Regions from separate parts of the Methylomonas sp. DH-1 genome, predicted to be linked through region 3. Evidence: riboswitches for the same ligand, from Rfam matches in the RefSeq annotation. Region 3 holds a riboswitch; each other region holds the start of a gene.
What was found. Region 3 has a riboswitch for cyclic di-GMP ahead of VXJ35_RS00600 (hypothetical protein). Riboswitches for the same ligand answer to the same signal wherever they lie in the genome.

Region 1: linked by a shared signal. The riboswitch ahead of VXJ35_RS10405 (filamentous haemagglutinin family protein) and the one ahead of VXJ35_RS00600 (hypothetical protein) in region 3 are both predicted to bind cyclic di-GMP.
Region 2: linked by a shared signal. The riboswitch ahead of VXJ35_RS01735 (hypothetical protein) and the one ahead of VXJ35_RS00600 (hypothetical protein) in region 3 are both predicted to bind cyclic di-GMP.
Region 4: linked by a shared signal. The riboswitch ahead of VXJ35_RS10390 (VPLPA-CTERM sorting domain-containing protein) and the one ahead of VXJ35_RS00600 (hypothetical protein) in region 3 are both predicted to bind cyclic di-GMP.

The regions. Positions count from the first base shown of each region.
Region 1 is NZ_CP143089.1:2,219,658-2,224,877, reverse strand. Features, by position in the region: gene VXJ35_RS10405 (filamentous haemagglutinin family protein) at 1-4,447, opposite strand, end outside; cyclic di-GMP riboswitch class I at 4,487-4,565, opposite strand.
Region 2 is NZ_CP143089.1:376,838-382,057, reverse strand. Features, by position in the region: gene VXJ35_RS01740 (hypothetical protein) at 1-522, opposite strand, end outside; gene VXJ35_RS01735 (hypothetical protein) at 597-1,427, opposite strand; cyclic di-GMP riboswitch class I at 1,490-1,569, opposite strand; gene VXJ35_RS01730 (hypothetical protein) at 1,677-2,051, opposite strand; gene recB (exodeoxyribonuclease V subunit beta) at 2,119-5,220, opposite strand, start outside.
Region 3 is NZ_CP143089.1:136,330-141,549, forward strand. Features, by position in the region: gene VXJ35_RS00590 (FecR family protein) at 1-1, shown strand, start outside; gene VXJ35_RS00595 (TonB-dependent receptor) at 16-2,481, shown strand; cyclic di-GMP riboswitch class I at 2,712-2,787, shown strand; gene VXJ35_RS00600 (hypothetical protein) at 2,861-3,745, shown strand; gene VXJ35_RS00605 (HAF repeat-containing protein) at 3,824-5,002, shown strand; gene VXJ35_RS00610 (hypothetical protein) at 5,144-5,220, shown strand, end outside.
Region 4 is NZ_CP143089.1:2,211,161-2,216,380, reverse strand. Features, by position in the region: gene VXJ35_RS10395 (hypothetical protein) at 1-421, opposite strand, end outside; gene VXJ35_RS10390 (VPLPA-CTERM sorting domain-containing protein) at 488-1,258, opposite strand; cyclic di-GMP riboswitch class I at 1,296-1,377, opposite strand; gene VXJ35_RS10385 (hypothetical protein) at 1,835-2,965, shown strand; gene VXJ35_RS10380 (hypothetical protein) at 3,021-5,220, shown strand, end outside.

The DNA of each region.
Region 1 (5,220 bases), 2.1 Mb from region 3:
CTCCGGGTTGGAACTCGTAGGACAGCAAATCGCCGCCGCCGGCTACGTCCACCGTACTGCCGGTTTTGATATCGATATCGGGCGCCGACAACACCAGCCGTTTTTCCGGTGCAGTATCGAATACTAGCTTGCGGCCGGCGTCGTCCAGCGGATACAGCCAATCCAGGCCGCCCTGGGTCACGCCGAACGGAATTGTCATAGCCGCGCCGGCCACCCAGGTTTGGCTGGCAGCGTCGAATTTCATGTTGCGAGCCGAGACCGAAGTCAGGCTGTTTTGCTCCAGCGTCAATTCGCGGTCGGCTTTCAGGGTTATCGTGCCCATCGGCGCTTTGATCGCACCGGCCTGGCGAATCACCGGCGCATCGAAGGTCAACTGGCCGGCTGCAGACAGCGGCGTGTTATCGGTGTCGGTATTGTTGCCGATGATAACGATTTTGCCGTCGGCGTTGTTTTTGACCGCGAACGTGAAATTGCTCAAGGTGGTCGGATAAATCTGGCTGGCCTGCAAATACAAATCGGCGGCGGTCACCAAACCGCCGATAAAATCGCGCTGGTCGCCGGATTCGCGGATGCCGACCGCACGCAAATCGTGTTGGCTGTTCAGCGCAACGCGTTCGAAGCCGTTCCATTGGGTGGCACCGTTGAGTTGTATCCATTGCGCATTGCCGCTAAAACGGCCGTTGCCGGTGTCGGCCGTGTCGGCCACAGTCCGGTTCAACGACGAACCGATTTGCAGGAATACGGTATTCAACTCGACGTCGGCGGCCTGGCCGTCGATGCCGACTGCGTTGACCTTGGCTGCGTCGATTTTGATGCGCTCACCGGCTTGCAGCTCGACACTGCCGTGGAATACAACCTGGTCCGCGGTTAGGCTCAAGTCACTGAAGCCGCCGGCGGCGAAGCGGTCGACGCTGAGCGACATTTGCCCGTTCAGCTCCAGCGGGAAGGGCTCGCCGTAAACCGGCTCCTGGTTCGAAGAGCGCCGGGAAGATTGGCTGACATTAATTACCAGCGGATTGCTGGGGAACGGGATTTCCGGCAGCGACGGCGGGTTGCGGCGAAAACGGTCCAGCGCCAGTTCCAGCTTGCCGGCGTGGGCTAACGGCGAACCGGCGTTGGCGCGGAAATCGGCTTCCAGCACCGCGCCCTCGGCGGCGGTGACCTTGACCTTGCCGGCATTAGACGCAATGCGCTGCCGGGCGAAGTTATTCGCCAACGGATTGCCTTTTTGCTGGATATCCAGTTCGGCGCTGGTACCGGAAACGTCGATTAAAGAGCCGTTCTCCAACACCACCGCCCCACGCAACGCATCGAACACGACTTCGCCGCCGTCCAACACCACGCCGGTGCGTCGGCCGAACACGTCGGCCGGGTTCAAACGGGTGGTACCTTGCGCCAGCAATTTCGCGTGCGTACCCAACCAGATCACCTGCTTGTCGTCGTATTCCTGATCGTTGACCGAGGTCGCGGTCAAGTTGATTTTGCCGCCGTCGCTTTGCACGGTGCCGTCGACGTAAATGCTGCCGGCCGAGCTGACCAGACTAATGCTGGAACCCTTATCGGCGCGGATCGCACTGCCGGTTTCCAAAGCCACTTCGGTAAAGCCTTGCAACTTGACCGCCATCGGTTGGCGCATGTGTTCCGGCAAATCGACGATGCGGCTAAAGCCGCGCATCCCGGCCCCGGTGGCCCGGTTTTGGTAGTCGGCGCTTAATTCCAGGTTTTTGGCGCGCAGATTCAGATCTGTGGAGGATTTGACGGTGACGGCGGCCGTATTGGCGACCAGATTGACCGCATTGAAAGCGGCGAAACGCGAGGCGTCGAAGCCGCCGTGGCCGACCACAAAGGCTTGATCGGCCTCGCCGGTTGCCGGGGTACCGACCACGATCTTGCCGCTCTCCAACGTCAGACTGCCGTTCTGTTCCAGACCATAGGCGGACACTTCGCCGGCTACGCTCAATACCGGGTAGCTCAAGCCGCTGGCCGTGGCTGCCAACGTGATATCGCCGCCTTTGCCGGCCTTAAGCTCGCCGTTCAGCGCCAACCAGGCGCCGCCGTCGGCCCGAATCCGGGAACCGGCGGCGACCGTCAACTCGCCTTGCGATCTGAGCGTAGCCTTACCGCCGGCCAGCGCCAACGCATCGGTCGGTGCCGCATCGAAGCCCTTTTGCAGATCGTTGACCCATAATCCCGATACGTCCAAATCGGCTGTCTCAGCCAGCACCAATCCGCCGGAACCGGGCAACTTGGCGTTGTTGGACGCCGCCAGCGTAATACTGCCGCCGGCCGCTTTGAAATCGCCGGCAAAGTTAACGCTGCCCGCTTCCAGATTCAGGCTGCCGGTGGGCCGCATCGCAATCGCAACGTCCGCGCCGACCGTGGCACTACCCAGCGTTTTTAACGAAAACTTGCCAACACCGGATTGTTCCAGTTTGGCAGTGGAAATCAGCAAATCCGCCGGCCGGCCGTTGCCTTGCAGCGGGAAGTCTTGATCCGCCGCGATCCGAACCGCGCCGGGCGCCGTTTGCAACTTAACATCCTGCGCCGACAAAAACAGCGCCAAATCGATATTGAATTCGCCGGCTCCTGGCAGTTTCGCCAAATCGCGCTGGTAGATACCGGCTTGAGAGCCGGCCGCCAAATCGCCGTTCCAGGCCAGTTGTGCCGTCTGAATGTTCAGATTGCCGGCGCTTTTGCCTTCGCTGTAGCCGCGTTCGAACTGGGCGAAGGAGCCGGCGCCCAACAAGTTATAGGTCTTTTCCACACCCCATTTTTTGTGGGTCTGGTTCACCACACCCAATACCGCAATGTAATGGTCGTTCGGGTCGGCGTCGCCGATATCGACGATCTGGCCGTACTCGTTCATTAACTTGGTGGTATTGACGTAACCGCCGGCATAACTGACCGAGCCGCCGGATATGTCGAACTTCGCGTTTTGGTTGACGGCAATGTCGCCACCGGAGGTCAGCGTAATCGTACCGCCCTCGGCCAGCCGTTCTTGAATACTGCGGCTGATACGGTCCTTGGCGCCGGCGGTATCGACGATTTGGGTGTCGCCGCGCAAATCGACGTAAACCGTTTTGCCTTTCAACACGCCGGACTTCTGCAACGGCGCATCGCGCAAATCGAAGCTTTGTACCGACACCTCGCCGACGTTGCGTTCCATCGCCACCGCGACGTTTTTATAACCGGAAACGTCGATGACCGCGTTGCTGTCGACGCGGATGCTGCCCTTGGTACCCAAATTGGGTTTGGCCAGATTGTCGGTCGCGGTCAAGTTGACTTTACCGCTAGGGACTTTGATGCTGGCGCCACCCTCGACCACGATAGTGTTGGCCGTCGCCGCCAGATAGGAATCGGGCTGCACTTGGCCGTCGGCGGCGCTGCCGCCCTCGGCGTCGGCCACAATCTCGGTGTTGCTGTTGGCGCCGAAGGTCACGGTCGCCTTGGTACCCAGGCCGTCGCCGGCATCGGCCGCGCGGTCGGTACGGGTCGCCACCAGACGCGAACCAAGCACACCGCTCTTTTCGGCAGCTTGCAAGCGGATCGAACCGTTGACGTTGACCGAGGTAGTGGCGCTGACCCGGCCTTGCTGGTTGACGACGAAGCCGGCCATCGTCACGTTGCCCTGGCGCACGCTGATGTTACCGGACGTGGCGTTGGTGACCTTGCCGCCGGTATCCACTTCCACGATCAGACCGGCGAACGGATCGTCTTTGTTCGCCGTTTGCAAATAGACTTTGTCCTGGCTGGCGGCCAGGATGATTTGGCCCTGCTTGCCGCCGCTCAGCGTGCCGCGGTTCTCGATTTCGGGCGCGACGATGATAATGCGGCCGTTGTTATCGGTGGAAATTTTGGCGCCGGCCTCGATCAGAATTTTCGCGGTCTTCGGGTCCAATGTATCGCCCGGCGCCATCGGCTCTATCGCCAATGCCGCACTGTTGTTTTCGTCGAATACCCGGGTAATGCCGCGGTTGAATATTTCGTCGCTGATGTTCAGCGTGGTCGCGACCACGGTGTTGGTATTAATCACCGCATCCTTGCCGAACACGAACCCGTTTTTGTTGTATAGGTAGACTTGGCCGTTGGCGACGATCTGGCCGAAAATTCGGCTGGGATCGTGCTGGTTGATCCGGTTCAAAGCGATCGATTGGCTGTTCGGCTGCACGAATTGCACGGTGTTTTCCCGGCCGACGTTGAACTGGTCCCAGTTCAGAATCGCTTTGTCGGTGGTCTGGTCGATCCGCAGGGTATTGCCGATCACTTGGCTGGTCGCTGCGCCGCTGGTGACCCAGGTCGCCGCCGGAATCGGCAATTCGGCCCAAACCGGATTGGCGCCGCCAACCAGCATACCGCCGGTCAGCGCCAAGCGGACGCAGGCCACCAAAGGATTCAGTCGGAACGGTTCGCAGGATGTCTGCCGTGGAAATGCCGCGGATTTAGCCATGTCTCGGTTGCCTCGATCGGTTAAGTTCACCAGCGTACTGGCGGCAACCCGGCTGTCTCGACATCCAAGACCCGTGGCTTTCCGTCCCCGCTTCGCAACGGGTTTGGCAATTGCAATAAAAATTAAAAAACCTGCCTGAAACTTGTTCGTTCGGCTTTGTTTACGGCGTTCTGCCTAGCGCCGATTTCTCAGGCCGGTAAATCGTTTTCCGCAAAAGATTGGTTTTGGCTGAATAGCCATCCCAAACCAACTTTTATCAACTCAATATTACGAACCGGCCCGAGCTGATCCTACGAATCCGATAATTCGGATTCTCTGCTGGAAACTTCTAAAATTAAATCCCGTTCCGGCTTGTCCCAATGTCGTTAAGTTATCGACGGTAGCAGCGGGCCGTGCCCGCGATCAAACGGCTTCTGTCGCAGACATGGCCTGCTCCTACAGGACCTTTAAAAAAACAGGGATTTATTCAACACCCGATCCGAACCCTATTTTCTAAATAATCGAATCTGCAACAGCAAAGCTAAATTCAACTTTGCCAGCGCCATATATAGCCGCCGAATCGAAAACACGGCAATTCGAAAAAATCATGCCCTAACAGTTTAAATACTCAACCGGATTTAATAACTGCACCAAGGTATTAAATAATATTTATGACGAAATTATGACAATATCAAATATTTAAACTAGAAAAACATAACAGACTTCAACCGCTAAACATATATAAAAAATAGACCGCCAATAATTACCGAAATATTACAAAACTCCGGGAAATA
Region 2 (5,220 bases), 240 kb from region 3:
CGAGCGGCCGCTGGCGGCGTCGATATTGGCGGCATCGTATTCCAGCGTGTAATCGCCGGACAATATGCGGTTGAAGTCGGTACCGGTATCGACGCGGAAGCGGAACACGCCGGCCAAGCCGATCGCGCCGCTCACGGAAGCCGCGAAGTTGGCCGGGTCGAAATCGAGGGTGGTCGGTTTGCTGCGGCGACCGGTCAAATTGGCGACCTGGCCGGGGTTGACGGCCAAAGCCAATCCGGTCGCGGCGATTTCGCTGACTCCCGGCACCAAGTGGTCTTCCAGAATCTGGTTATAGCTGCGGCTGCGCGACGCCGGCGCGTCGAAAAACTCCTCCAGGTACATGGCCGGCGCCGGAGTTTCGTCGATCGCGATGGCTGCCGCCAGCGCGTTGCGGTCGAAATTTACGATCATCGCGCCGCCGGAGACCGTGGCGGCCGCTGCCGGCGCCGAGACTGCCGCCGCCAGCAGCGCGCCTGCGCCGAAACGGGAGGTTAATAATCTAACTAACTGGATGTTCATCATGTTCGCGGGTGGAATAAGCTTACGAAGTCTGTAAAAACGCACCCGGATGCACTAGCTCGGGTGCGTTAGCCGGCTCAAGCGGAAAGGGCCGCGCGTTTGCGACTAACGGCTGCCATGACGCCAAATAACCCGCTGCCGAACAACCAAGCCGCAGCCGGCACCGGAACCGCGGCCGGAGCCGGCGAAACCAGGCTGAAACTACCGGCGCGGCCGGCTTGGCTGAGGCCGTCGCCGCCGAACAGAAAGGCACTGGTACTGGCGGACCACCAGAGTTCGCCGGTAAACAGCAGTTTGTCGCCGTCGGTCGTCACGCTAATGTTGCGGGTATCGAAAGTGGTGGAGGCAAAGCTGACGTTGTTGGTCAAAGCCCAGCCGCTATTGACGCCGTTGTTGCGCGCCGCGACGTAGCCGAATTGGTAATCGCCGGACAGCAGGGTACCGGTGAAACTGCCGCGGGTCATTACCACGCCGTTCAAGCCGGCGACGCCGCTGGCAGTAAAGCTGGAAGCATTGGCCAACGCATCCTGGCTGCTGTCCCAGGCCAGCGTAGTGGCTTTGTTGTTACGGCCGCCGCTGCCGAACGGAATGCCGGTGCCGGCCAAACTGGACGGGTTGATCTCGAACGACAGCGTGGCCGGCGCCGGATAGCTGCCGGTCGGCACAGTTACCATCTGCGACGCATCCATAGTGTCGGCCACCGGTTTGTCGAAATAATTGGCGACGTAATACCCGGTGAGCGCGCCGTCGCCCAGGGTCAAGCCGGACAACAAATCGTCCGGATGGTCGAAGGAAATGTTGAACACGCCGCCGCTCAAGGTGCCGGCGTTTGCCGCGTTAGCCAATGCCAGCGCGCCGGCGGCCAGGAAGCAGCGTAGCCGCAGCGATTTCGATCCAGTCTGTTGCATAATTTTTTCCTTAAATTGAAAGATACAATTGGCGGATTCAAGCCGCCGATGGCTCCCGTTCGAGAGGCGGCCCGGCTGTCTCGGCATAGCAAGACCCGCGGCTTTCCGGCTCCGTCTTGCGGCGGATGTGGCGAAGCGTCTCTTCCTTGAGGCCGTAACGGATCGCATCCGAACGGCGCATTCCTTGCTGTCTGCGCTGCCCGCTAACGCGCCGATCCGGGCGCAATTGCCGGCCGGGATGCGTTACGGTCACTGCGGTCGAAATTGCAGATTGTGTGCCAGTTGCATGCAGTCCGGACAAAGGGCACGGAAAACCGCACGACTGCCGCCGCCGAGCGGTTGCAAAGCGCAGCGGCAGTGGGTTGGCGACAGGCAGACAAGGCGTTGGCAGGGGTATTGGATTGGTGGCCGCCGGTTGCGGCGAGAGTCGGCGACGGCGGCCACCGGCAAAAAGCGGTGACCGAAAACCGGCGATATAACCCAATTGGAAATTAAATCGCCGTCGATAAGCGCTTGTAAGAAAACACCTTTATTTTCGATGGCGGCAAATCCCGATATCGGTTTCGGTGATTTAACATATTTCGGCAGCGGTCGGCGGCACCGGATCGTACCGGACAGAGACATTCACGGCGCGCTAGCCGCGGGTGGCAATGAAGACGCTAACGCCCTCTGCGCAGTAGGAAGTGGCTATTTAGGCTCGAAAAAACACCTCGGCCAACTCGGCGAGCCGGCTTGGTTCCGGGCGGTCGGCGAATACGCCGCTGGCCGGGCGGTCGGGATGCATGCCGCGCACGAACAGGTATTTGACGCCGCCGAAATGGCGAGCGTAATCGTAATCCGGCAGGCGTTGGCCCAGGTATTCGTGCAACACCAGGCTGTACAGCCAATATTGCAGGCCGTAATTGTGTTCGCGCATGGCCTGCAGCAGGCTCGGCGGCCCATAATCGGCCAAGGCATTGGTTTTGTAATCCATGACGTAGTAGCGGCCGCCGTAACAACAGACCAGATCGATGAAGCCGGTCAGATAGCCGCTGATTTGCTTGGCATCCAGCGCCTGGTAGGCCGGACAGGCGGCCAAAGCGTGGTTGATGCGGGCGGTGTCCACCCTACTTGGCATGGACAAGTAAAACGGCATTTCCTTGATGCACTGCGCCGGGTCCAGATGCTTCAGGCAAAACCCGGCATCGTCTTCCAGCGGCGTGGCGGCTACGCGGTACAGCACTTCACTCAAAATTTGCGGTTGCGCCAGCTTCAGACCGTAGCGCAGGCAGGCTTGGGCGCTGGCGCGGCCGATGTCGCGGCCTGCGGCCAAATCGGCAAAGGCGACGGTCTCCAACAGGCTGTGGATCACGTTGCCGGTGTGGGCACCGCGCGGCAGGGCCTCATCGCCGGCCGGCCGGTCGTGGCTTTCTTCGGCTTTATCGGCCGGCAGTTCCGGCGCCTGGTCCAGGCTCAGCGCGGCCAGCGCGGTGTAACTGCTCATCTGCCAGATGCTGTGCAAGCTACGAGTTTGGCGGCGGTAGGCCAACGGCAATTCCGGATCGCGGCGCGCGCCGGACAATTCGGCCGGCTCGCCGGCCGCTGCGGCCGGCAGCAGGCGATACTCGAATAAATCCGGTTCGGCGGCAGCCAGCTGTTGCAGCACCCGCTGCTGGCCGGCGAAATCGCAGTCGGCAAATTCGAATAAATAAGCCATCGCCGAATCGTTGGCCCGTTCCTTGGTGCGTACGTCGGCCCAATTCAGGTAGCAGCGGTACTTGGCTCGGGTTAGCGCCACGTAAAACAAGCGCAAATCCTCGGCCAATTCTTCGAACAAGGCTTGTTCGCGGCGTTCGCCGAATTGTGCCGAGCCCAGGTCGGCGACCATCGCCCCGTGTTCGTGGCATTGCACCAAGGCGGTTTCGGTTTTCAAGCGGTCGCTGCGCCGCCACAGGTCGGGGCAGAACACCAGCGGATATTCCAGGCCCTTGGAGCTGTGCAACGTGACGATCTTGACCGCGTCCTCGTCGCTTTCCAGCCGCAATTGGCGGTCTTCGCTGCTGTCTTGCGCCGATTGCTGGATCGCCCGCCGCAGCCAGTCCAGCGTTTTGTTGATTGCCAAATGTTCGTCGATGGCCGCCTGCTGCAGGCGCTCGGCCAAATGGTGGATATTGGTCAACACCCGTTCGGCTTGGGGTTGCGCCGACAGGTGTTGTTCGACCCGTTCCCGCCGCAGCAGTTGTTGCACCGTCGCCAGCAGGCCCTGGTTGCGCCAGCACTGCAGATAGTCCTGAAAACGCGACATCCACGCGTCCAGCTCCGCTTCGTCGCGGCTCAGCCGGTACAGTTGTTGGCCGTCCAAGCCGAACCACGGCGTCGCCAAAGCCTGTTTCAACACGTTAACCTGGCCGGCGGCGGCCACTGCGCTCAGCACATAGTACAACTCGAAGGCTTGCGCCGAGGCGAACACCGATTGCTTGCTGTTCAATACTGCCGGTATGCCGGCTTGCAGCAGCGCCTGCTGGTAGTCGGCGGCAACGGCGTTGCTGCGGACCAGAACCGCGATGTCCCGAGCTTGCACCGGCCGCTCGTTACCGTGCTTTTCGGCGATGCGGCCTGCCGCCAGCAACTGGCGGATTTCGCCGACCACGGCCTGCAGCACCCGCGCCGAGACTTCGCCCGAGCCGCCTTTGCGCGCGGTCCAATGTTCCTGCTTGCCGGGATTCTTATCGAGCTGCCACAAGACCAGCGGCGCGCCGCCGGCAATGCTGCCGTCGCCGGGTTGGCGGCCGGCCATGACCGGCGTGAAATCCAAGGCATCGAACAAGAACGGTTTTTCGCGGCGGAACAAGCGGTTCACGGCCTGCACCAGATGCGGATGCGAACGCCAGTTGTGTAGCAGCGTGTAATGCCGGTCGGCGCGTTGTTGGGCGGCGAAGTAGGAAAAAATATCGGCGCCGCGGAATTTGTAAATCGCCTGCTTCGGATCGCCGATCAGGTATAGGTAATGTTCCGCACTGGCAAACACGCCGGAAAAAATGCGCCATTGCTTGGCGTCGGTGTCCTGAAATTCGTCGATCAACGCCGCCCGGAAACGCAAGCGCAATTCCGCCGCCAACAAGGCGCCGTTGTCGCCGTCCAGCGCAGCCGCCAGCCGAGTGATCAAATCGTCGAAGGACAGCACGTTTTCCCGCAGCAGGCGCCGGTCCAGCTCGACGCGCAAGCTGGCCAGCAGTGCGGCGCGAAACGCGACCGGCAGCCGCCGCACCGCGTCGGCCAGCGCTTGAAACGGCGCGCAATCGATGTTCAGACTGTCCAGGTATTGTTGCTTTTGTTGTTCGGCAGACAGCGGCTTGGTTTTGCCGGCGCGGAATTTATTGCCGTTCAAACCCGCCAACAGCGTGGCCGGATTCAGGCAGTCGAAATCCGGCAAATCGTGGTCCGGGTCGTGCAGCCAAGCGGCCAGGGCCTCGACCCGAGCGGAAAACCCGTCAGCGAAACTTGGGGTAAAACAGCCGTCGGCGAACGCGTTATTCAAGGCTGCGGCCGCCGCCGGCAAAGCTGCGGCAGCCTCTGCGCGCAAGCTCGGCAACGCCGCCAGTTCGGCCTCGAGGTCGGTATCCAGCGGATATGCGCTTTGCTGCAGATCGACACGAAGCACGCTCTGCAGCAGCGCATCGGGGGTTGGATAGGTTTGGGTGAGCAACGCCGCTTGCCAGGCCGGGCGTTGGTAGATTTGCCGGCGCCAAAAGTCGTCGGCGCACTGCAATTTCAATTCGGCCACATCGCCGCTCAATTCGCAATCGAACAACTG
Region 3 (5,220 bases):
ACGCCGGGCACGCATATGCCCCAGATTCCCGGGCAAAATCCGGCAGGCCCGCTTACAGCTGCGCCGCCCGGAGACCGAACAACGGCCTGGCACCGCTTGTTATTGCCGGCATTGCTGGCTCTGCCGGCTTATGACGCAGTGGCCGGCAGCGTGCTCGACGTTGACTTCGCCTGCCATATCGCGGCCCAGGCTTTGGATCGGGCGCTGGTCGAATTCTCGCTGCAATCCGGTCTGCAGATCGTTGCCGACGGCCAACTGACGGCGGGCCTGAATTCGTCCGGCGCCAGCGGCCGGCTGAAGCCGAGCCAAGCATTGGCAAAAATTCTGGCCGGCAGCGGTCTTGGTTTTACGATTAGCGCCGACAACAGCGTTCTGCTGCATCATGCGGCAACCGCCGCGACTGGGGATGCCAGCCTTCCCGACTTCACCGTGGTCGGCAGGCGCACCGAGCCGCCGGGCAATCCGGCGAATCAGGATTACCGGCTGGAGAATTCCGTTACCGCCACTAAAACCGACACTGCGCTGATGGAAACGCCGTTTTCGGTAGCGGGCGTTACCCGGCAGGTCTTGCTCGACCGCCAAGCCGTTCGCCTCGACCAGGCGCTGCAACTGGTTGCCGGCGTGTTGCCGGAGGCGTCGAGCGCCTTGCTGCGCGACAGCTATACCATGCGCGGTTTCAGCACCGGTAACGGCATTTTGGCCTACCGCGACGGCAGCCCGTTTCCGCAGGCCTATTCCAACGGTTTTTCCAGCAAACGCGACCCGGCCAATCTGGAGCGGCTGGAAGTACTGAAAGGCCCCGGCTCGATCCTGTTCGGCCGCGCCGAACCCGGCGGCATCGTCAACATGGTCACCAAACAGCCTTCGGCCAAGCCGTATTACGCTGTGCAGCAGCAGTTCGGCTCGTTCGACTATTACCGGACCAGCCTCGACGCGACCGGTCCGGCCGCTAGCAGCGGCAATGTGCTCTACCGTTTCAACGCCGCTTACGAAAATGCCGGCTCGTTTACCGACTTCGTCGCCAGCGACCGCTTGTTTGTCGCCCCGGTGTTGAAATGGCAACCGAACCCGCGCAGCCAGTTCACTACCGAATTCGAATATCAGGGGTTTGACGAATCGCCCGGGGCGGCGATTCCGCCGCTAGGCAATCGCCCGGCCGCGGTAGCCCGCAGCCGTAACACCGACGAGCCGGATTTCCTGGGCAATCGCGGCTATCGGATGTTGGCCGGTTACAATTGGTCGCACGAGTTCAACGATTTTTGGCAACTGTCGCAACGTTTTTACTACCACTCGATTCGCGCGGAGATCGAAAACGCCTTTTTTACCGGTCCCGCCGATGCCGCCGGCAATATCCGGCGCGGCCTCGGTCGGCAACGGCCCCGTTCGGACAATTTCTTTACCTCGCTACAGCTAACCGGCCGCGTCGCCACGGCGGGGCTGAAACATACGCTACTGTTAGGCGGCGATTACTATCGTGCCGACGATAGCGATCCGTTTGACGTACGTTTTTTACCGGGCAGCTTCAACGTCTTCGCTCCGATCTATAGCCCTATCGGCTTCGACGGCATCGATTCCGCCCGCGGAACCTTTTTTGCCGTCGACACCAGCACGTCCTGGTTCGGCTTGTACCTGCAGGACCAGATCGAAATGCCTTACCGGGTGTTTGTTTTGGGCGGTTTGCGTTTCGATCAAGCCAACCAGTTAGACCGCTTGCTGAACGCGATCGCAGGCGACGAACACCGAGTCAGTCCGCGCGGCGGCCTGTTGTGGCGGGCGTTGCCCGAATTGTCGCTTTATGCCAATTACAGCGAGAATTTCGGCGCTCAGAACGGCCGCAACGGCGCCGGTGGGATGTTGCCGGCGCAAACCGCGCAGCAATGGGAGCTGGGAGCCAAGACCGAGTTGGCAAACGGCAAATTTTTCGCCAGCGCCGCTTATTTCGATCTGAGCAAACAGCATGCGGCCGTGTCGGACCCGGTCAATCCGCAACTGTCGACGGCCATCGGCGCGGCGCAAAGCCGCGGTGCGGAACTGGAAATCAGCGGCGAACCGTTACCGGGCTGGCGCATCGTTGGTGGTTACAGCTATTTGATGTTTGCCGAAATCGTTCGCGATACCGGCGGCAGCAGCGGCAGCGGCGACCAGGGCCACCGGCTGCCCAACGCTCCGCGCCACTCGGGCAGCCTGTTTACCAGCTTCGAATTCCAGAGCGGCCCGTTCGCACATTTGAAACTGGGCGCCGGCTGTAATGCCGTCGGCCAGCGCCAAGGCAATCAAGCCAACGACTACCAGGTTCCCGGGTATGTGTCGGCCAACGTGATGGCGGCCTATTCGCTGAAACTCGGCCATAGCAAGCTGACCGCGCAACTGAATGTCGAGAACGCGTTCGACAAGTATTATTTCGTCGGCAGCAACACCGGCTACGATATTTTCTTCGGCGCGCCGCGCACGTTTCTCGGCGCATTCCGCGTCGAGTATTGAACCCGCCTTCGCTAACCCCGCAATACGCCGTCCGATACATTCCTAAGTTCCGGCTCAATCGACAGCCGCTCGCCGGCACAAACGCTTTGTAAAAAAAATTTTGGGACTTTCCCGGTCGCCGTCGTCCTAAACGATGACGGCCAGCTACAGGCCGTTTCGGGATAAGCGCGCAATCCGCTGCCGACCGTTCGGCAATTTAGCGGCGTTAGGCGCTTAACCCGCGTCACGGACGACGGCAAAGCCACACCCGCCGCGAGACGGGGCCGGAAAGCCATGGGGTCTGTTTCAGACAGCCCGGTTGCCGCTCGGACGACCGAGGACGAGGCCGATAGCCGGAAGGCTATCGATACCGCAATCCCAACATCAAGGCATACAAACTATGACTATCTCTAAAGCGCAATCGAATCCGCGGCATCGCTTCGGTGCCGCAGCGGGTTCGGGTTTCGACAGAAAAATCCCGTTAGCGCTGTTACTGGGCGCCATATCGTCGACGCCGGCCACGGCGCACATCATCCCGGTCAATTTCGGCACCTTCGATGGCGCCTCGGCCGTGGCGCCGATTTCGTTGAACAGCGGAGTGGTCGGCAACTACGGCTGGGCCGACGGCGCCGACGCCGATTGGGCCGACACCCATAAACTGGCAGCGTTTGCGTTTACCTTGACCGGCCGCGCCAATGTCCTGCTGCAGTTCGATAAGAAAGCGAATGCGTTCGGCATTAACGGCATGGTTCCCGGCTTTTCTCTCTACTTGGGCTCGCCCCACTCGGGTGCCGTCGGTTCCGACCACGACTATTCGGTGGGGTCGGAATTGCTCAGGGTCGCCGATTGCGCAGCGACACCGGGCTGCACGGCGACGGAAGGTTCCTTCAGATCGCTAACCAGTTGGAATATCACCAACGACCCCGATCCCGGCGCCGCATCGCCCAGCCGTTTCGAATACATAGGCAGCGCCTACGACGGTAGCCAGACCTTGCCGGCCGCCAATTCGCCGTTAGCGGACGGCAACGCCTACCCGATTCCCGGCGGCGACGGCTTGCAAGACGGATCGGTATCCAAGTTGTTCAGCAATCTGGCACCCGGCAGTTACACGGTATTTGTCGGCGGCGCGGTCTATACCAGCCAGGCCAACAATGCCAACCGAGGCGTATTGGGCAGCTTCAGCCTGACGCCGGCCGCGGTACCGGTGCCGGGTGCGGTCTGGCTGTTCGGCAGCGCGCTGGCATTGTTTGGCGCCGCTAAAAAACGCAAAGCGCGGCCGCTCTAACAGGCTACTCGGCTAGTCGCTATGTCCGCTCACGCCGGACCGGCATTACTCGATTAAAAATCTTTAAAGGAATTACACATGAGTTCTCCAACATTACCCGCTTCCGTCCTGAAACTGCGCGCCGCACTGGCCTTGGCCGTATGCGGCTGTCTGGCCGCCCCGGCCCACGCCGCCGACTATGGTTTTACCGACCTCGGCACCGCCGGCGGTCCGTATTCATCTGCCAACGCGATCAATAACGCCAACCAAACCACCGGCATCAACAGCCTGGGCACGCCCAGCGAAGACCAGGGTTGGGTTCTTTCGCGCTGGAACGGCGCCACGCTGAACCTGATCTCCGATCCGGGCCGTTTCAACGGTGGTTGGGCCATCAACTCGGCCGGAACCATAGCCGGCGGCTCGTCTCGTGCCTTCGTCGGCTATATCCACGCGGCAGTCTGGAACGGCAGCACCCGAACCGATTTGAACGATTTGGGCGGTGCGACCGATCCGAACGATAGACGTTGGAGTATAGCTACCGGCATCAACGACGCCGGCCAAGTGATCGGTACTTCGGTTACTGCCGACGAAAGCGCCACCAAAGCGGTATCGTGGAACAACAGCGTCAATCCCACCGTGTTGGCAACACTGGGCGGGGCTTCCAGCGAAGGCAACGGCATCAATAATGCCGGGCAAGCTGTCGGCAGCAGCTATCTCGACGGCGATGAATTCCGCCACGCGGCAGTCTGGAATCTGAACAACGCCGGCGTTGCCGATCTCGGTACCTTGGGCGGTAGCGAGAGCAATGCGTTGGCGATCAACAATGCCGGCCAAATCGTGGGTTGGAGCGACCTCACCGGCGATGCCGAACGCCATGCCGCACTTTGGAGCGCTGGCAGCGCAATCGATTTGGGTACCTTGGGCGGTTTGGAAAGCCGGGCGCTGGCGATCAACGATGGCGGCGCAATCGTCGGTTGGAGCAATTTGGCCGATGGCAGCCAACGTGCCGCGTTATGGAGCGGCGGCTCGGCCATCGACCTGAATAGCTTGCTGGAGCCGAGCGTGGCGGCAGCGGGTTGGATTTTGACCGAGGCGACCGGTATCAACAGCCAAGGCTGGATCGTCGGCAATGCCAAAAACAGCCTGCTGGGCATTACTGAAGGCCATGCCTACCTCCTGGCGCCAACCGCAGTGCCGCTGCCGGGCGCGGTCTGGTTGTTCGGGTCGGTGCTGGCGGGCTTTGCCGGAGCGGCGCGGCGCAAGCCCGCCAACGTCTGAGCGCCGCTTGGTGTCGGCCGTCCGGCATAGGCTGACGGCCGGCCGTTTGATCGCCGCGGCGGAGTCGGTGAAAGGCGCCGCCGCTTTTACTTGGCCATTTAACCGGCCAGGCATAGATCGGCATTTTTAGCAGGATTTCATATGAACAAACTTTTTTACGCTTTATTGGCCGCTGCCGGGTTGGTGGCGTTTGCCCCGCCGGCAACGGCCCACATCAG
Region 4 (5,220 bases), 2.1 Mb from region 3:
TGCAACCGCTAGTGATGTTCAAGAAAGCCAGAGGCGTAGCTTGAGCCACTGGGGTCACACCGGTTCCGGAACCGCCGGTGTTAACTTTATAAATCAATAGATTGGCGTTGGCCGCGCCGGTCGGCAGGCTGGGGTTCTTCACGCCGACCGCACCGGTGTTATTAGCCTTGCAATAGATCGCAAATTGTTCGGTATTGCCGGTGTCTCTGAAACGGTAGACTTGGCTGCTCGGATCGCAAATGCGGTCGGTCGCATCGACGTTGGTTGAAGTCACCAGTTTGTCGATGAAGGTCGCCGCGGCAGAAGCGCCGGAGATGTACAACACGCGGGTGTTGGCTGGGTCGATGGTCGGAATTGCCGCTTGCGCCGCCGCACCGAACATTGCCGCGGCAATAGCCGCGCCTAAAACTAATTTTTTCATGGTCATGTCTCGTGTGGATAAAAACTGGAAAGCGAGCGGCGGACAAGCCGCCGCCCGTGAAGCGGTTTACTCGGCAACCGCCCATTTACGGCGGGTCGCACGCAGCATGCCCATCAGGCCGGCGCCGAACATCCAGACCGCGCCCGGCAGCGGCACTTGGCTGACCGGGAATACTTTGTATTCCAGAGTGTTGCCGGACAGCAGCCATTGGCCGGCGGCTTTGGTTACGTTGGTGCTTTGCGCATACCAGAAATCGGCTTTTTGGCCGAAAGCGACTGCGGCAGCGGAACCGCCGGTCGTACCCCAAATGTCGTCCGGCAAGTTAGCACCGGAAGACCATTGACCGGATTTCGGCGCATCAGTGTCCGATACCAGTTTGCTGACGTTCAGCGCAGGATTATTTTCCAAACCGACGTTGATTTCTTGAGCGTGGTTAGTGATGACAGTCGCCACACCGCTGGTTGTCAGCGGCGCGTCATAAGCCGGCAAAGCATTGCCTTCTTTTTGGGTAATGAACAATTTCGAAGAGCGGCCCACTGCCAACACGTATTGCACATTAGATGGGTTGTAGCTCGCTACCGAAGTCAACGCAGTCCAGTTAGCATCGCTGCTCAAATCGCGGCTGATGTTGTAAGTCTCGCTGGTGTAGTTGTTAACCAACTCCGCCAAAGTGATACCCAAATCCAGGCTGTAAGTTTTCTTCTGAACGCTGTCGTACGCTTGAAAATACAACTCGCGACTTGAATCGTTCGAGCCCAGAACCGCGATGCTCGCGTTAGCCGCACCGGCGCCGGCCAACAGCGCGGCCGCAACCAAAGTTTTTGAGAATTTGTTCATTTTTAGCCTCATGTTTTAAAAAACTATAAATACACAAGGTGACAACCCGGCCATCTTGCCTGGCGGCAACATCCGTGGCTTTCCGTCCCCACCTCGCGACGGGTTTGGCTTTTACACGCTTCCTAAGTCCTACTTTTGCACCGAAATGGCGCCGCTCTCCCCGCTACCGTTGTTGCTACCGCTGCCTACTCCCTAACCTCTTCCCTCGCCGCTCCGTCTGCGTGCCGTCCCTGATCCCTAGCCGATCCGTAAACTCGATGAACCATCGCGCCCTGCGGCGCTGTTCCAGTTGCGGCAAATTATTCCAGTTCAAATCGGCGTTTTTCGTTACGCGTCGGTTACAGTTTGATGAAACGTAATACAAACGTATTACACGGCAGGCGGAATCGGCCGTGCCGGCGCCGGCTATGCCGTTGTATCGCTTGGCAAATCGGCTTTGCCGGCTTGAGCCGGCCGCGGTAACGGTATCTGGCGGCGAGGCTTGCCGGCCAAGTTACGCCGCTGTTACAGTGGCGAACTGACTGACCCGGCGCCGGGTCGCCGCAGACCACCAGCCCCCTACCCAAGCTTTCCGGCATGACTGAAATCGAGCTTTTGCACCAGGCCTTTCAAGGCGCGCAGCCGCAAATCGGCGATTTATCCGGCTTGGCCGGCGCGCTGAACCGCTGGTATCTGCAGCACAGCCACTGCAATTTCCTGCACCCGTGCCAAATCGACGGCCGCCCAGCCTTGGTCTGCCGGGCCGACTTGAGCCGAACCCACCCGGCCGCATTCTCGGAACTGCAAGCCATCGCCGAGCGCTATGCGCTGTATCTGAAAGAAGACGCCCGGCGCGGCGCGCAAGGTTGGGCCGACGGCAATCGCCGGCGCGGATTGGGTTTGGTATTGAGTTTTTGTATCGGCCTCAGCGCAGTGTCACGCAGCGTCGGCGCCGACGAATTGCAAGCGGTCAAGGTCGTGGCCGGCGGCCGGCAATTGCCCGCGCCGGCGCTGACCGTCCAAGCCGGGGTTGCCGGCAATAGCGGCGACGGCGTGATCCGCTTGCGCCAGCGGCGGCCGCCTTCGGCTGCTGAAGTACTGGCCGCTTACAGCCAAAAACAATCCGCCTTGCAAACCGACTCGGTAGCGGCGGCCGACATCGTCCAGTTTCTAAATCAGGTCTACCGGAAAAAATCAGGCGACCCGGCTGTACTGGGCGCCGATCTGCAAACCATCGCCGAATACTTTTCGCGTTATCCCGAGGCCGTGGCGCTGATCGAACAATTGCGCGGCCAAAAAATCGAGCTGAATTACCAATCCGGCACCTGGCAAACCGTGGCTTTTGGCAACCAATTCGGCATTGCCAGCGTCACCATCCATTTCGATACCCGCCTCGGCGCGCAATTGCTCGGCGATCCCGGCTGCGAGGCGACGCCGGCCTGTAGCATCGCGCCGGCCGACGCCTTGTTGCACGAATTGCTGCACGCCAAACTGATGCTGCTGGACAGCGAGCATTTCATCGCCGGCGGCGGTCTGGCGCCGGGGCTGTACCCGTTCGAGCACGAGCATGAAGTCATCGCCGCCGAAAACCAATTGTTCCAAGCCATGAATCAAAGCGACGGCCGGGCCCGGCCGATCCGCCACCGCCACAGCGGCGAATTGCTGCAAGTCTCCTGCCCGGCCTGCATTCCGGTTAAGCAAGTTGCATCGGGCGAATTAAGCCTGTAAAACTAGCTAAAATCGTGAACCCCATAACAAAAATAACGAGTGCAGGAGGTAGTTTATGCCGCAAATATCCAGCCGGTCCGGTGCCGATAAATGGCGTTTCGCCCAATTGGGCGGTTTCGATCAAGTCGAGTTGAAGCGGACCAGCGATTTGCTGGCGCTGCCGGAATTGGACCAGAAACTGTGGGCGGCGCTGAGTTGCCCGACCCACGGCTTGTTCTTCGATCAAAAAACCCTGGACTTGCTCGATAGCGACCACGACGGCCGGATTCGGGCGCACGAGGTGACCGCGGCGGTCAGTTGGGCCTGCCAGGTGCTGAAAAATCCTGCCGATCTGGTGCAACAAAAACCGGTACTGCCGTTGGCGGCGATCAACGACCAAGACCCGGAAGGCAAACAACTGTTGGCCTCGGCCAAGGAAATCCTGAAAAACCTGGGCAAGGCCGATGCTACGGAAATCGGCAGCGACGATCTGGCCGACATGGCCAAAATATTCGCCGACACCCGCTTCAACGGCGACGGCGTGATCCCGGCCAAAGCCGCGGCCGACGCCGCCGGCAGCGAATTGATCGAGCAGATCATGGCCTGTTGCGGCGAAGTGGCCGACCGCTGCGGCGATCCGGGTATAAATCTGGAAAAGATCGAACTGTTTTTTAAAGATGCCGCCAGTTACCACGAGTGGTGGCAGCACTGCGACGCCGAAGCCTTGCGCATCCGCAAACAAATCGCCGACACCGAGGCGGCGGCAGCCTTGTTGGACAAGCTGAAACCGAAAATCGACGATTTTTTCACCCGCTGCCAACTGGCCGAGTTCGACGCCGGCGCCGCCGCATTGTTGAATCCGGCCGATAGCCGCTACGAACAACTGGCCGGCACCGATTTGTCCGCCGCCAACGCCGAACTGGCGCAACTGCCGCTAGCCGCAATCGCTGCCGGCGCCGCGCTGCCGTTGAGCGCCGGCCTGAATCCGGCCTGGCGCGACGCCGTCGGCCAGTTCAAAACCCAAATCGTGCAACCGCTGCTCGGCGAACTCGACAGTTTGAGTTATCGGCAATGGCAGGATGTCAGCGGCCTGTTTGCCGATTACCAAGCTTGGCTACAACAAAAGCCGGTTACGGTCGTCGATAGTTTGGGGCCGGAGCGGATCAAATTCTTGCTGGAAAGCGGCGCCCAAGCGACGCTGGCCGCGCTGGTGGAACAGGACCTGGCGCTCAAAGCCGAAGCCGAGGCCATCGATTCGGTCGTGCGTTTGCAGCATTACTACCGCGACCTGTACACGCTGCTGAACAATTTCGTCTCGTTCCGCGACTTTTATTGCCCGCAACCGCACGCCATTTTCCAGGCCGGCACGCTTTATCTGGACGGCAGAAGCTGTCAGTTGTGCGTGAAAATCGACGACATCGCTCAGCACAGTAAGTTGGCCGAATTGAGCAAAATCTTTTTGGCCTACTGCGAATGCCGCCGCGCCGGCGACAACCAAAGCATGACCATCGTCGCCGCCTTCACCGACGGCGACAGCGACAATCTGCGCGTCGGCCGCAACGGCGTGTTTTACGACCGCAATGGGCTGGATTGGGACGCGACCATCGTCAAGATCATCGAAAATCCGATCAGCATCCGCGAAGCCTTCTGGGCGCCGTATAAACGCGTCGGCCGGATGGTCAACGAACAACTGGAAAAGTCGGCCTCGGCCCGCGACAAAGCCGCGCACGAAGGCGCGTTTAAAGGCGTCGCCGAAACCGGCAACCAGGCCGAACAGGGTAAAGCGCCGCCGGCGCCGTTCGATGTCGCCAAATTTGCCGGTATTTTCGCCGCAATCGGCTTGGCGATAGGCGCTATCGGTACCGCGCTGGCCGCCGTGGTCAGCGGCTTCATGGCTCTGCTGTGGTGGCAAATGCCGCTAGCAATCGTCGGCGTGCTGCTGGCGATTTCCGGCCCGTCGATGTTTATCGCCTGGCTGAAGCTGCGCCAACGCAACCTGGCGCCGCTGCTCGACGCCTGCGGCTGGGCGGTCAACGCCAAGGCCTTTATCAATATTCCGTTCGGCCATTTGCTGACCGATGTCGCCAAACTGCCGAAAGACGCGGAACGGCAACTGGCCGATCCGTTCGGCGAGAAAAAAAGCCCGTGGCCGAGTGTATTGCTACTACTGGCCTTGCTGGCCGGTGCGGCGTTTGCCTGGCATAAAGGCTATATCGGGCCAAAACCGGAAACGCCGCCGGCAGCGGCTGAAGCACAAACTAAGGCCGAACCGGCCA